4 regions of the Paenibacillus donghaensis genome follow, and region 1 is predicted to be linked to each of the others. Evidence: predicted binding sites of a transcription regulator. Region 1 holds the regulator's gene; each other region holds the start of a gene.

Region 1 (3,162 bases):
TGGAATCCGGGAGCAGGTGCGTTTCTTCATGGGGCTGAACGATGACAACATCGTCTACTGGCTGGAAGCGAACGGAAACTACCGCAGCAAATCCTTGCAGATGTACGCTGTGCCTGTAGACGTCAGCTCCCAGCTGAAGGAGCTGTTCTTCGATAAGAAGAAGAGCATCGTGCTGACTTCTGCCACCTTGTCGGTGGACAAATCGTTCCAGTTCATGATCGATAATCTGGGTCTGAACGAGACGGCAGAGGAAGGACGCCTGAAGACCGTGCTGCTGCCTTCGCCGTTTAAGTACCGCGAGCAGGCCTTGCTGGTTATTCCGCGTGACTTCCCAAGCGTCAAGGGCAGCGTGGGAGACGCGCGCTTCGTGAATACCCTGGTACAGTCGCTGGCTGAAGCGGCAGAAGCTACCAGAGGGCGGATGATGGTCTTGTTCACCTCCTACCGGATGCTGCGTCAGGTGTATGATCCGCTGAAGGAGGCGCTGGCCTCCAAGGAGATCAGTGTACTGGGGCAAGGCGTGGAGGGTGGCAGCCGCAGCAAGCTGATCCGCCGTTTCCAGGACAGCTCGGCTTCGGTGCTGCTGGGCACCAGCAGCTTCTGGGAAGGCGTGGATATTCCCGGAGAGGCGCTGACTTGTCTGGCCATCGTAAGGTTGCCCTTCCAGCCGCCCAATCATCCGCTTGCTGAAGCCAAAGCGGAGCTGCTGCAGGCCCAGAAGAAGAACCCGTTTATGAAGCTGTCCGTTCCCCAGGCGGTTATCCGCTTCAAGCAGGGTTTCGGCAGACTTGTGCGGACCGCACAGGACCGCGGCATTGTCATTGTTTATGATACGAGAGTCATTGAGTCCTATTATGGCAAGTATTTCTTATATTCACTGCCCGGCCCGAAGATGGAGCATATGCGGACAGATCAGATGGTTCCCCGCATCGCCGAGTGGCTGGAGGAAGGCGGCGTCAGCTGACGCCGCACTACTCCTAACGTTTAACTGTTGTACCCAATATAATTTAGGAGGAGAACACATGAAATCGGATAAAATATCAGAGGCGGTGGTCCGCAGACTGCCTGTATACTTGCGTTTCCTGAACGATCTCCTGAAACGCGAGATCGCTACCGTTTCGTCCCAGGAGCTGGGACAGAAGCTGGATCTCAACCCGGCCCAGATCCGCAAGGATCTGGCTTATTTTGGCGATTTTGGCCGCAAAGGCATTGGCTATGATGTCTCTTACCTGATTGAGAAGATCCGTCATATCCTCAAGCTGGACCAGCAGATCAATGTGGCGCTGGTGGGGGCCGGTAATCTGGGCCACGCCTTGTCCAACTACAATGCATATTTGAAGGATACCATGAAGATTACGGCGGTGTTCGATTCCTATACGCCCAAGATCGGGCAGAACATCAACTCCCTGACCGTGCAGCCGATGGAAGAGCTGGATAGTACCATCCGCGCCCAGGGTATCCGCATCGGAATTATTACAGTACCGGATACGGAAGCACAGAATGTGGCGGATATCCTGGTCGGAGCCGGAATTGAAGCGATTCTTAACTTCGCTCCGGTAATCCTCAGAACCCCGGCCAACGTGCGGATTCATGCCGCGGATTTCACAACGGACCTGCAGAGTCTGGCTTATTATCTGCATGACGGAAAGGAAGATGCGGAAGAGGTGCCGGTCAATGAGCAGCAATAGGACGCTCATCCGAAACGGACGATTTCTGATTCCGGGAGCGGAGAAACCGGTTCTGCAAGGATATATGAGTATAGAAGACGGCACCATCACTTACATAGGTACAGATGAGCCTTGGTCTGAAGCCGGAGCCGGTACAACAACTATTGTGGATGGCAGCCGGCTGTTGTTTCTGCCAGGCCTGGTCAATACGCATGGTCATGCGGCGATGTCGCTGCTGCGCGGATATGGCGACGATCTTGCCCTGCAGGTATGGCTGAGGGACAAAATGTGGCCGATGGAAGCAAAATTTACTGCCGAGGATATATACTGGGGCACTTCTCTGTCCGTTCTGGAGATGCTCAAAGGCGGGACTACAACCTTCCTTGATATGTATATCCATATGGACCGCGTAGCTGAAGTGGCGGAGCTGTCGGGTATCCGCGCGGTTCTGACGCGTGGTGTCCTGGGCCATTGCCCTCCGCAAGAGCAGAGCAGCAAGCTGGCTGGAGCGGTGCAGTTTGCCCGTGACTGGAACGGTGCGGCGGGCGGACGGATTACGACGATGCTCTCTCCGCATGCGCCGTATACCTGTCCGCCGGATTATATCATGAAGTTTGTGCAGGCGGCGCATGATTATGATCTGCCGATGCATACGCATATGTCGGAGACGAAACGTGAGGTCGAGCAGAATGTCGCGGAATACGGTCTGCGTCCTGTGCAGCATCTGGAGAAGCTGGGCCTCTTCACCCGCCCTTCACTAGTGGCGCACGGCGTTCATCTGAATGACGAGGAGATCGCCATTCTGGCCCGCCATGAAGTCGGCGTGTCCCATAATCCTGGCAGCAACCTGAAGCTGGCGAGCGGAATCGCCCGGGTGGTCGACCTGCAGCAGGCAGGCGTCAAGGTGTCGTTGGGCACAGACAGTGCGGCAAGCAACAACAACCTCGATCTGTTCGAGGAGATGCGCCTGGCGGCGCTGCTTCATAAAGGCATCAGCGGCGATCCGACGGCGGTTCCGGCCCCGGAGGCGCTGCGTATGGCGACGGAATATGGTGCAGCCTCTTTGTTCCTGAAGGATGTGGGCCGGCTTGCGGTGGGAATGAAGGCCGACTTCATTGCGCTGGATATCGATCAGCCGCATCTGCTGCCTCACAGTGACCTGCTCTCGCATGCAGTGTACTCCGCGAGTGCCAGGGACGTGGAGCATGTCTGGGTGGACGGCAAGCAGGTCGTGAAGCATGGCGCCTGCCTGACATTAGATGAGGAAGCCATCCGCCGCAAGGCACAGGAGACCTTCGAGAGTCTGCTGAAACGATAACTAAGAGGCCGTATAAGGCTGTAAGAAAGGGAGCTGTACCTTGAAGAAAAGGAGAAAATGGATCCTGCTGGGATCGGTACTGATTGTGCTCCTGGTAGTGGGATTAATCCAGTTCTATGCCTATATCATGAAATCTCAATGGGGCGAGCAGCAAATTGCCGAGGATATTGCCCGAAC
Region 2 (3,162 bases), 2.7 Mb from region 1:
CCATGAAGATTTCCGATACCGGTGTGGAGGGATTGGGCTTTGCGATTCCCGCTAACCATGTTATGGATATCGCCGATGAGCTGTCTGCCAAAGGCAAAATCGCCCGTTCTTATCTGGGTGTATATTCGATAGATCTTAACAACCCGTATGTGCCGCTTGCAGAGGATCAGCGCAAGGAGCTGAATCTGCCAACCAGCGTAACAGACGGCGTAGTGGTACTGGATGCCGTGGGTCCGGGCAAGGAAGCCGGCCTGCAGCTTAATGATGTGATTACCAAGTTTGACAATCAGCCAATACATTCTACACTGCAGCTGCGCAAATATTTATACGACAAAACGAAGATTGGCGACGAGCTGAAGATCACATTTTACCGCAACGGAGAAGTCAAGCAGGTTACCGTAAAACTTCTTGAGAAACCCGAGGAATAAATGCTGTAAAGGCCGCATATACTAGTACAGCAGTCACGGAGAAGGAGGCTGATAACCCTTACATTGGGAAGTCAGCCTTTTCAGGGGAAATAAGGTTAAATTCGGATAAGCAAGCTTGCCTTTGTTATAAAGGTGTGGTAATATGAAAACATTCATACAATTGATACCTAATTCTGACATTGAAAAGGGCTGTCGATTCAGAAATACAACCTTTCTCAATGTGTGAATTTTTTCTTTGTTTGAAGATAAAAAGAACATATTAATTTAAATTTGTGGAGGTAACACACATGCAAACAGGTACAGTTAAATGGTTCAACGCAGAAAAAGGATTCGGTTTCATCGAAGTTGAAGGCGGAAGCGACGTATTCGTTCACTTCAGCGCAATCACTGGCGACGGCTTCAAAACTTTGGACGAAGGCCAACGCGTTGAATTCAACGTTGTTCAAGGCAACCGCGGACCACAAGCCGAAAACGTTGTAAAACTGTAATAATAGAAGATACCGTCCCTGCTTTTTTAAGTCGGGACGGTCTTTTTTTATAATATCAAATAGATGAACATCTTGGATTAACTTCCTGATATTTCAAGAAAAGAAAGACGAATTACGACTGGATTCGACGTTTACCTTTGGAACATAAAGGAAGGAGGAACGGCAATGAACTACCGGAAGAAACCTTTGGAGGAAATACCGGAAGAAAATACTGCAATCTGGGCTTGTACCAATGAGGGTTGTAATGGATGGATGAGGGATAATTTCGCATTTGAACATGCGCCTTCTTGTCGTCTCTGTCACTCTCCTATGGAACGTAGCATGAAGATGCTTCCGCTGTTGCTCAATTCTAATGGCGACCTCAAATCGTTGAAGAAGGGTATCTCGATTACCTGATGATAAGACCTTAACGCATAAAGCTTGCTATAGCATCAAGAACCAATCCAAGACGGGAAAACCGTCTTATTTTTTTTGCATTCTAACGCTATATTGTGATATTTGTCACAAATTTATTGTTTTTAAGCCCTGAAAGCCCTGTTTGTTGTGACATATATCACACTTACTCCCTCGAATTTTTGACAGAATAGATCTATTGAATTGAGGGAACAGGAAGGGGAGAAATATGGATACAGTCATGCTGTCACGGTTTCAATTCGCATCGACGACGATTTTTCACTATTTCTTTGTGCCGGTATCCATTGGACTAGCGCTCCTGATTGCGATTATGGAGACCATGTACGTTAGAAAAGGCAATGAGGAATACAAAAAAATGGCGCAATTCTGGGGGAAGCTGTTTCTCATCAATTTTGCAGTCGGTGTAGTAACAGGGATTCTGCAGGAATTCCAGTTCGGGATGAACTGGTCGGACTATTCGCGTTTCGTAGGAGATGTGTTCGGGGCTCCGCTGGCAATAGAAGCGCTGCTGGCTTTTTTTCTGGAGTCTACCTTTATCGGGCTGTGGATCTTCGGTTGGGATAAGGTGTCCAAAAGAGTCCATCTGCTCTCGATCTGGCTGGTAGCCTTCGGCACGATGCTGTCGGCCTTCTGGATTCTGGTGGCGAACTCCTTCATGCAGCACCCGGTTGGCTTCGCGGTTAATAATGGGCGGGCGGAGATGAATGATTTCTTCGCGCTCATTACGAACGGCCAGCTGCTGGTCGAGTTCCCGCATACGGTGCTGGCGGCTTATGCCACAGGCGCATTCCTGGTGACGGGGATCAGCGCGTATAAGCTGCTGAAGAAGCAGGAGGTTTCTTTTTTCAAAAAATCGTTCGAGATTGCAGCTATTGTAGGGATTATCTCTTCTATTGGTGTGGCAGTAGCCGGACATGCCCAGGCACAATACCTGGTTGGGACCCAGCCGATGAAGATGGCAGCCACTGAAGCACTATGGGGCAAAAGTGGTGATCCGGCTCCTTGGACCGTATGGGCTAATATAGATCCGGTCAACAAAGTAAACACTAACGAATTCCAAATTCCCTATATGCTGAGCTTCCTGTCGTACAGCAAGTTCTCCGGTGAAGTTAAAGGGATGAATCAGCTGCAGGCAGAATATGAACAGCAATATGGACCGGGAGATTATATCCCGCCCGTGCGCACGACGTTCTGGAGCTTCCGGATTATGGTGCTGGCTGGTACATTGATGATTGTGCTTGGCTTGTATGCGATGTATCTGATGTGGCGCAAAAAGATGGACCGTCCGAATACCTGGTTCATGCGCTTTATGCTGTGGGGGCTGCTGCTTCCACCGATTGCTAATACCGCAGGCTGGATTATGACTGAAATTGGCCGTCAGCCTTGGACGGTATTCGGACTGATGCAGACAAAAGACAGCGTATCGCCTAATATTACAAGCGGTCAGGTGCTATTCTCGGTGATATCATTTACAACGATTTATGCGATTCTGGGTGCCGTATTGGTTGGCTTGTTCATTAAGGTAATCAAACAAGGTCCGTACAACATGGATCAAGATCACGGTCAGCCACATGATCCGTATAACAAGGGGGTCGGGCCACATGTCTCTTAATGAATTATGGTTCCTGCTGATTGCGGTGCTGTTTGTGGGCTTCTTTTTCCTGGAGGGCTTCGACTTCGGGGTAGGGATGCAGACACAGCTGCTGGCCAAAAACGACAGTGAAAAGCGGGTGCTGATCAACTCGATCGGCCCGTTCTGGGATGCTAATGAGGTCTGGCTGATTACAGCGGCGGGTGCGATGTTCGCAGCGTTCCCCGAGTGGTACGCGACG
Region 3 (3,162 bases), 2.2 Mb from region 1:
AGCTCTGCTTCAGGTTCTTTGTATACTTCCTCCTCATCTTCTGGTATGCGTTTTCGCACTTATTTGCTCTAAAACGGAAAAAAACGGCTAATTAGATGCAGATTCGCAACTAATTCGGTGGATTGGACTGATGTGGCAATCAGACGCTTAGTCTTTGATACTCCTATCCTACGGGGTCCTAAGCAGTAATAATGCCTCTAATTCCATATAACGAGTGGATTTCGCAAAACTAAGGTACAGAATTGCCTCTATTCGCAGCTCAGCTCACCGCTGCTCCACTCGCGCAAACCTTTGTGCAACTTGTTACTTTTACTGCCTTTAAGTCGGGAGGACGCTATCTCGCGCGTCAACCAAAAATCATAAAATAAATACTCAACAAGTAGAAACGGCTTCGCCGTCCTCTGCAAGAGGCGGCATCCGTTTCTGCGAGAAATAGAAGGATAAAGCATCAGGTGAAACTCATACTTTCTTATATTTCAAGTAGAAACGGCTTCACCGTCCTCTGTAAGAGACGGTGTCCGTTTCTGCGAGAAATAGAAGGATAAAGCATCAGGTGAAACTTATACTTTCTTATATTTCAAGTAGAAACGGCCTCGCCGTCCTCTGCAAGAGGCGGTGTCCGTTTCTGCGAGAAATAAAAGGATAAAGCATCAGGTGAAACTTATACTTTCTTATATTTCAAGAAGAAAACAGCACCCTGCTGTATCTCCATCGGTACAACTTGGAGTCGCAGGGTGCTGCTCTATGACCGTTTACGCGTGTTTCTTCACACCTTGGTTGCTTATAGTATCAACCGATTGAATCGCAGCCGGAGCATTCCGCAGATAGGCTACCCAATAAGCCGCGGCTACGAATATGGCTCCGCCTGTCAGATTGCCCAGCCAGACCGGAACGAAGTTTTCGAAATATTGCCCCCAAGTGAAATATCCCTCAAAAATTGCTGCCGGAATCAGGAACATGTTGGCTACAACGTGCTGAAAGCCGATGGCTACGAAAGCCATGGTTGGAAACCAGATACCGAGAATTTTGCCGCTGAAGTTATCTGCCCCGTATGACAGCCATACAGCCAGCGCGACCAGCCAGTTACAGCCGATACCCGATACAAAGGACTGAAGGAAATCCGCTTCAATCTTGTGCCCCGCCATGTCGACCAGCTTCTCCAGATATACACCCTCTGCGGTCAGGCCCACAACATGCCCGAAGAAATAAGCTACGAATAAAGCCCCTGCCAGATTGCTGATTGTGATCAGCACTAGATTCTTGATAACCTCCAGAAATGTAATCTTCTTCGCGATAAAAGCAAGCGGCACCGCCATCATATTGCCTGTCAGCAATTCGCCTCCGGCCAGCAGCACCAGAATCAGACCTACCGGGAATAAGGCTGCCCCGATAAAGTTGGAGATAGACCCCCATTCTGCAGGTGCTCCGGCAATAACACGGATATCCAGCAGAAATCCGAGCGCGATAAATGCTCCTCCCAGAAAGCCCAGAATCAGTACGGCGCTGAGCGGATTATGGGCCTTCTTAATCCCATTCTCCACCGTCACTTCGGCAATCTGTTGCGGTTTGTTATAAGCCATGGTTCCTATCCCCTTCATCTATTTACTTCAAATTTGTTCCTTTATGCCATTGTAGCGCGTCAAATAGCACATTTACGTGATAAATATCACTCTCATAAAACCTAAGTGAAAGTTTTCACTGACATGTCAAATTTACTGATATCCCGGCATTAAGCTAATCGGGCAGGATACCTACAATGATTCTACTCGAAAAAAACCCGCCCTTAGGACTGACTAAAAGGGGCGGGTCAAAAGATTAAAGACTACCTTCATGTATTAGAGTTTAACTTCTTCATTCCGGCTGGGATCGCTGTATTTATAGATTTCAGGGTTCAGTTCTTATACCACTCCGGAGATTCAAATTGAAATAAATGCTGATAACTTTCGGGATCTCCTTTCAAATTCCAACCCCCAGTGATTGTTTGATCACCTATAACCAACTGTGCAGTATTATAATGGACAATTCCTTTTTTAAGCGAATCTTGTTCGTCTATTAGAATTTGGATATCCAAAGGAGTAACCACCAGCTGATCTAAAGTTTGCAGTTCCTTCGGGTATGTTCATCACTTTTGAGATCTCGGGTACAGTCAAATCGTTTATAAAACGAAGGACCACTACCATTCTGATTTTGTCGGGGAGCTTACTGTATAATCCTTGCAGTTCTTTTTTAGTTTCCCGCCGATTTAAACGTTCTTCTACAGGATTGGAATCCTGAGCCCTGGATAGTAAATAATTGCTTACTTCTTTCATCAGTCCTGCTTTACGCCTTTTAAGAACACTGTTACACTCATTCGAAGCAATTCGCAGAATCCACGATTTCAGGTTCCTTACTTTTGATCGATCAGCCAAGATAACTTTGACAAATACCTCTTGGCAAGTATCCTCTGCATCCGCCTGATTTTTCATCAAATAGTAACAAAAATAATATACTTGTTCTTTATAGCGTTCGAATATTTCACGGTCAGTCATGCTGCTGCACCCCCTTTTTGCTGTTCTCATCTATAAGACTAATACTGGCATATAATCGTTCATTTTTACGGGAAACAAGTGGAAACGTCGTCGTCCTTTTAAAAGGACGACGACGTTTCAGCGAGAAATAGAAGGATAATTGATGGCGTGAAACCTATAAATTCTTATATTTCGAAATAAAACAGCGGCAGTCCAGGACTTTACTTTCTCGTCCATGGCTGTCGCTGTTTTATTGGGGTTACTCTAATATTTGCCTTGAACACCAACCCGGGAGTCCATCAAAGATGGCTCCGGCTTGGGGCTTGACTGCTTGCGTGTTGGATTATACTGTTACAGGCACTTTGCGCTCTATTGTCTTCGGCAGTGCGGCAAGTCCGGCTGTATTCAGGAAGTTCCATGGCTTGTTGTAATGCGGCTGGAAGAAGAAGTCGATGAAGGCCAGTTGGTCGACCGTCATTTTATTCTGGATGCAGACCGAAACCGTATTGACCGATTGCGTCAGATCCATCTTGGACATAATCTGCGCACCCAGCACGCGGCGGGTAGCACGGTCATAAACCACCTTAAGCTGAACCTGTTCAAAGGTTGGCATAAACTCCGGACGGTAGTTATCCTGAATCATAACGGATTCCAC
Region 4 (3,162 bases), 2.9 Mb from region 1:
TGGCATCGGCAGGCAGATATTCACGGATAAATTCCGGCTTCTTGTCAGCCAAGTGACCCAGCAAACCAGGGTCCTGATGTGTGTAACCATTATGGTCTTGCTGGAACACTGTTGAAGTGGCTACAACATTCAAGGATGGAATGTCTGCACGCCAGGTTTGATCAGTAGCTTTGCGCAGCCATTTGAAGTGCTGAGTAATCATCGAGTCCACGACACGCAGGAAAGCTTCATAGCTTGCAAAAAAACCATGACGTCCCGTCAACACATAACCTTCCAGCAACCCTTCCGCCTGATGCTCTGACAATTGCGAATCAATGACCCGGCCATAGGATGCCATGAATTCATCGTTAGGTTCGATAATTCGATCAAGCCATTGACGTTTGGTCACTTCAAAGACTGGACCCAAGCGGTTGGACATCGTCTCATCCGGGCCAAAAATCCGGAAATTCTTGTTCTCTTCATTAAGAAGAATAACCTCTTTCATATATTTACCGAGCACCGCCATATCCTGCGCTACAACTGTACCAGGTACGGAGTTATCAAGTGCATAGCTGCGGAAATCCGGCAGATTAAGTTCTTTAATGAGCTTGCCGGCATTGGTAACAGGATTCATCGCCATCCGTTTATCGCCAGTAGGCAGAATTTCGGCTATCTCAGCTTTCAGCGTGCCGTTGTCGTCGAATAATTCTTCAGGCTTGTAGCTGTTCATCCATTCCAGCAATGCAGGGGCGTGTTTCATATTATTTTGATCAACCGGAATCGGCACCTGATGGGCACGGAATGAATTCTCATTCGGCACATGATCCCATTCCTTCGGACCAGTCCAGCCTTTAGGGGAACGGAATACTAGCATCGGCCATAACGGACGGGTAGTATCCTTGTTCTCACGCGCATTTTTCTGAATGGCTGCAATTTTTTCAACAATCGTATCCAGCACCTTCGCCATTTCCGGATGCATATGCTCTGGATCTTCACCTTCCACGAAATGAGGCTCCCAGCCCATACCTGTGAAGTAAGCGGTAATCTCCTCTTTAGTCTGACGGGATAGAATCGTTGGGTTGCTGATCTTGAAGCCATTCAAATGCAGGATCGGCAGAACCGCACCATCTGTGATCGGGTTGATGAACCGGTTGGAGAACCACGAAGCAGCCAAAGGTCCGGTTTCTGCCTCTCCATCTCCGACAACAACCGCCGAGATCAAGTCCGGATAATCGAGAATCGCACCTACGCCATGAGACAGGGAGTAGCCTAATTCGCCGCCCTCATGAATTGATCCCGGAGTTTCGGGAGCCGCATGGGAAGCAACGCCACCTGGGAATGAGAATTGCTTGAACAATTTCTTCAGACCCGGGGTATCCTGTGTGATATGCGGGTAAATTTCGCTGTAGCTTCCATCCAAATACGAATTGGACACCATAACCTGGCCGCCATGACCTGGACCCTCAACGTAGAACATGTTCAGATCATATTTGTTAATAACACGGTTGAGGTGGGCATAAATGAAGTTCTGGCCGGGGATCGTGCCCCAGTGTCCGATCGGTTTCACTTTTACATCGGATTCCTTCAGGGATTCACGTAACAACGGATTGTCCTTCAGATACAGCTGGCCTACAGATATGTAATTGGTTGCACGCCAATAGGCGTCAAGTTTCGCTAAATACGTCTTAGATGAGTAGTTCGTTTCGATAACTGATAATCCCATTCCATCCACTCCCTAGATAATTTCTATGTTTTCTGACAAGGCAATTAGTTCTGCAAGTTCATCATACCTCTGCAGAAATTTAATTCAACCTTTTTGACAATTGATACGGTCCAATATTGTGAAATTTTGAACATAGTATGAAAATTGGAGAAAATTACTAACTAAAAAATGTTTATATTTATAAATATGTAAAATGTTTCACAGTAAAGAGCAAACAAAAAAAGACCGGGAACACTCCCCAGTCTTTAGATTATTGAACCGATACAAACGTATTAAATTTCAAATATTTATAATGGAACCGCATATGCGAGAACTCAAAGGGCGTGCCATTATCCAGGAAGAAGATCCCTTCCATGATGCCCACCGGTTCGTTTTCTTTCAGATGCAGCAGGTCTTGATCCTTAGCTTCCGAAGGCTCTGCAAAAATGGATAAAAACGATTTGGTGACCGCCAAATTACGCGATTCCTCCAAATAGTGAAAAATCGACCCCTCGATAATCGTCTGATTTAGATCCTGAACAATTTTGATCGGGATATAGCCGGTCTCAATCATAAAAGGCTCCTCATCGAACAAGCGCAAGCGTACAATTTTGTACACGAAATCATGCGGCTCCAGGAACAAATCCCGCTGCAGCTCCTCCGTCGGCTTAATGACCTCGAAATCCAGCACTTTGATCTTCGGCTTCTTGCCATGCATTTGGAAATTGTCGGTTACACCCAGATTGGAACCCTCGTAGTTAAAGATTGATTCATTTCTTATGTATAGCGGGTTGATAAAGGTCCCCGAACCACGTTTCTTAAAAATAATTCCGGAGTGTTCCATTTTGGTCAGCGCACGTTTAATGGAGCTGCGGCTAACCTGGTAGAGTTCACTGAGACTCCGCTCATCCGGCAATCTCATGTCGGCATACTGTCCTGCAAAAATTTTCATTTTGAGGTCATCGATAATTTGCTTGTAGACAAATGTTGTCATGTAATACTCCTTTTTCAGATCTGCCGACCATTCAAATTCCAATAATAAATATATCATAATAGTTACACGTAGATATAGTGGGAAATTTCATAACCTTATTCAGGTTAAGACGTTATATTTATACTAATACTAGTAAGCGAATTCCAGTTAAGATATCTATATGATCAAGGAGGATGGCCCAATGAACAACCCAAGATTATGTGATAAAGAAACTGTCCCTTCGTTTGAACTTATCTACTCCTATCTAGGTCCTCAAGCGACAGAAGCCTGGCTGCAGTTGACCCGTTTCGCTGAACAAAACTATGATCACGTATCCGAGTTGATTTTTGGCGGAAAAAATTATGGTTGGAATCTCAGGTACCGCAAAAGCGGCAAGACCTTATTCAGTATGTTTCCTGAGCAGGACCGTTTCACCGTTCTGCTTGTGTTGGGCAAAAAGGAGATTCAGGCCTACGAAGAAAGAATACATGAATTTGGGGAGTTTTTT

Evidence for each region. The regulator Rex, encoded in region 1, represses fermentation and respiration genes when NADH is low (regulators of the CRP and FNR family bind a similar motif). The targets are predictions, from matches to a motif close to TTGTGAAATATTTCACAA.
Region 2: the regulator Rex is predicted to act here: its motif matches at 1,406-1,423, upstream of B9T62_RS31790 (cytochrome ubiquinol oxidase subunit I).
Region 3: the regulator Rex is predicted to act here: its motif matches at 1,684-1,701, upstream of B9T62_RS29650 (formate/nitrite transporter family protein).
Region 4: the regulator Rex is predicted to act here: its motif matches at 1,889-1,906, upstream of B9T62_RS33040 (phosphoketolase family protein).

What each region holds. Positions count from the first base shown of each region.
Region 1 is NZ_CP021780.1:4,320,681-4,323,842, reverse strand. It holds gene dinG (ATP-dependent DNA helicase DinG) at 1-964, shown strand, start outside; gene B9T62_RS19885 (redox-sensing transcriptional repressor Rex) at 1,023-1,688, shown strand; gene B9T62_RS19880 (amidohydrolase) at 1,675-2,985, shown strand; gene B9T62_RS19875 (cell wall elongation regulator TseB-like domain-containing protein) at 3,026-3,162, shown strand, end outside.
Region 2 is NZ_CP021780.1:7,017,066-7,020,227, reverse strand. It holds gene B9T62_RS31805 (S1C family serine protease) at 1-428, shown strand, start outside; gene B9T62_RS31800 (cold-shock protein) at 716-916, shown strand; gene B9T62_RS31795 (cold-shock protein) at 1,082-1,312, shown strand; gene B9T62_RS31790 (cytochrome ubiquinol oxidase subunit I) at 1,539-2,942, shown strand; gene cydB (cytochrome d ubiquinol oxidase subunit II) at 2,932-3,162, shown strand, end outside.
Region 3 is NZ_CP021780.1:6,545,387-6,548,548, forward strand. It holds gene B9T62_RS29650 (formate/nitrite transporter family protein) at 753-1,580, opposite strand; gene B9T62_RS29660 (RNA polymerase sigma factor) at 2,031-2,528, opposite strand; gene B9T62_RS29665 (FAD-dependent oxidoreductase) at 2,851-3,162, opposite strand, start outside.
Region 4 is NZ_CP021780.1:7,268,438-7,271,599, reverse strand. It holds gene B9T62_RS33040 (phosphoketolase family protein) at 1-1,702, opposite strand, end outside; gene B9T62_RS33035 (GntR family transcriptional regulator) at 1,953-2,675, opposite strand; gene B9T62_RS33030 (DUF3788 domain-containing protein) at 2,857-3,162, shown strand, end outside.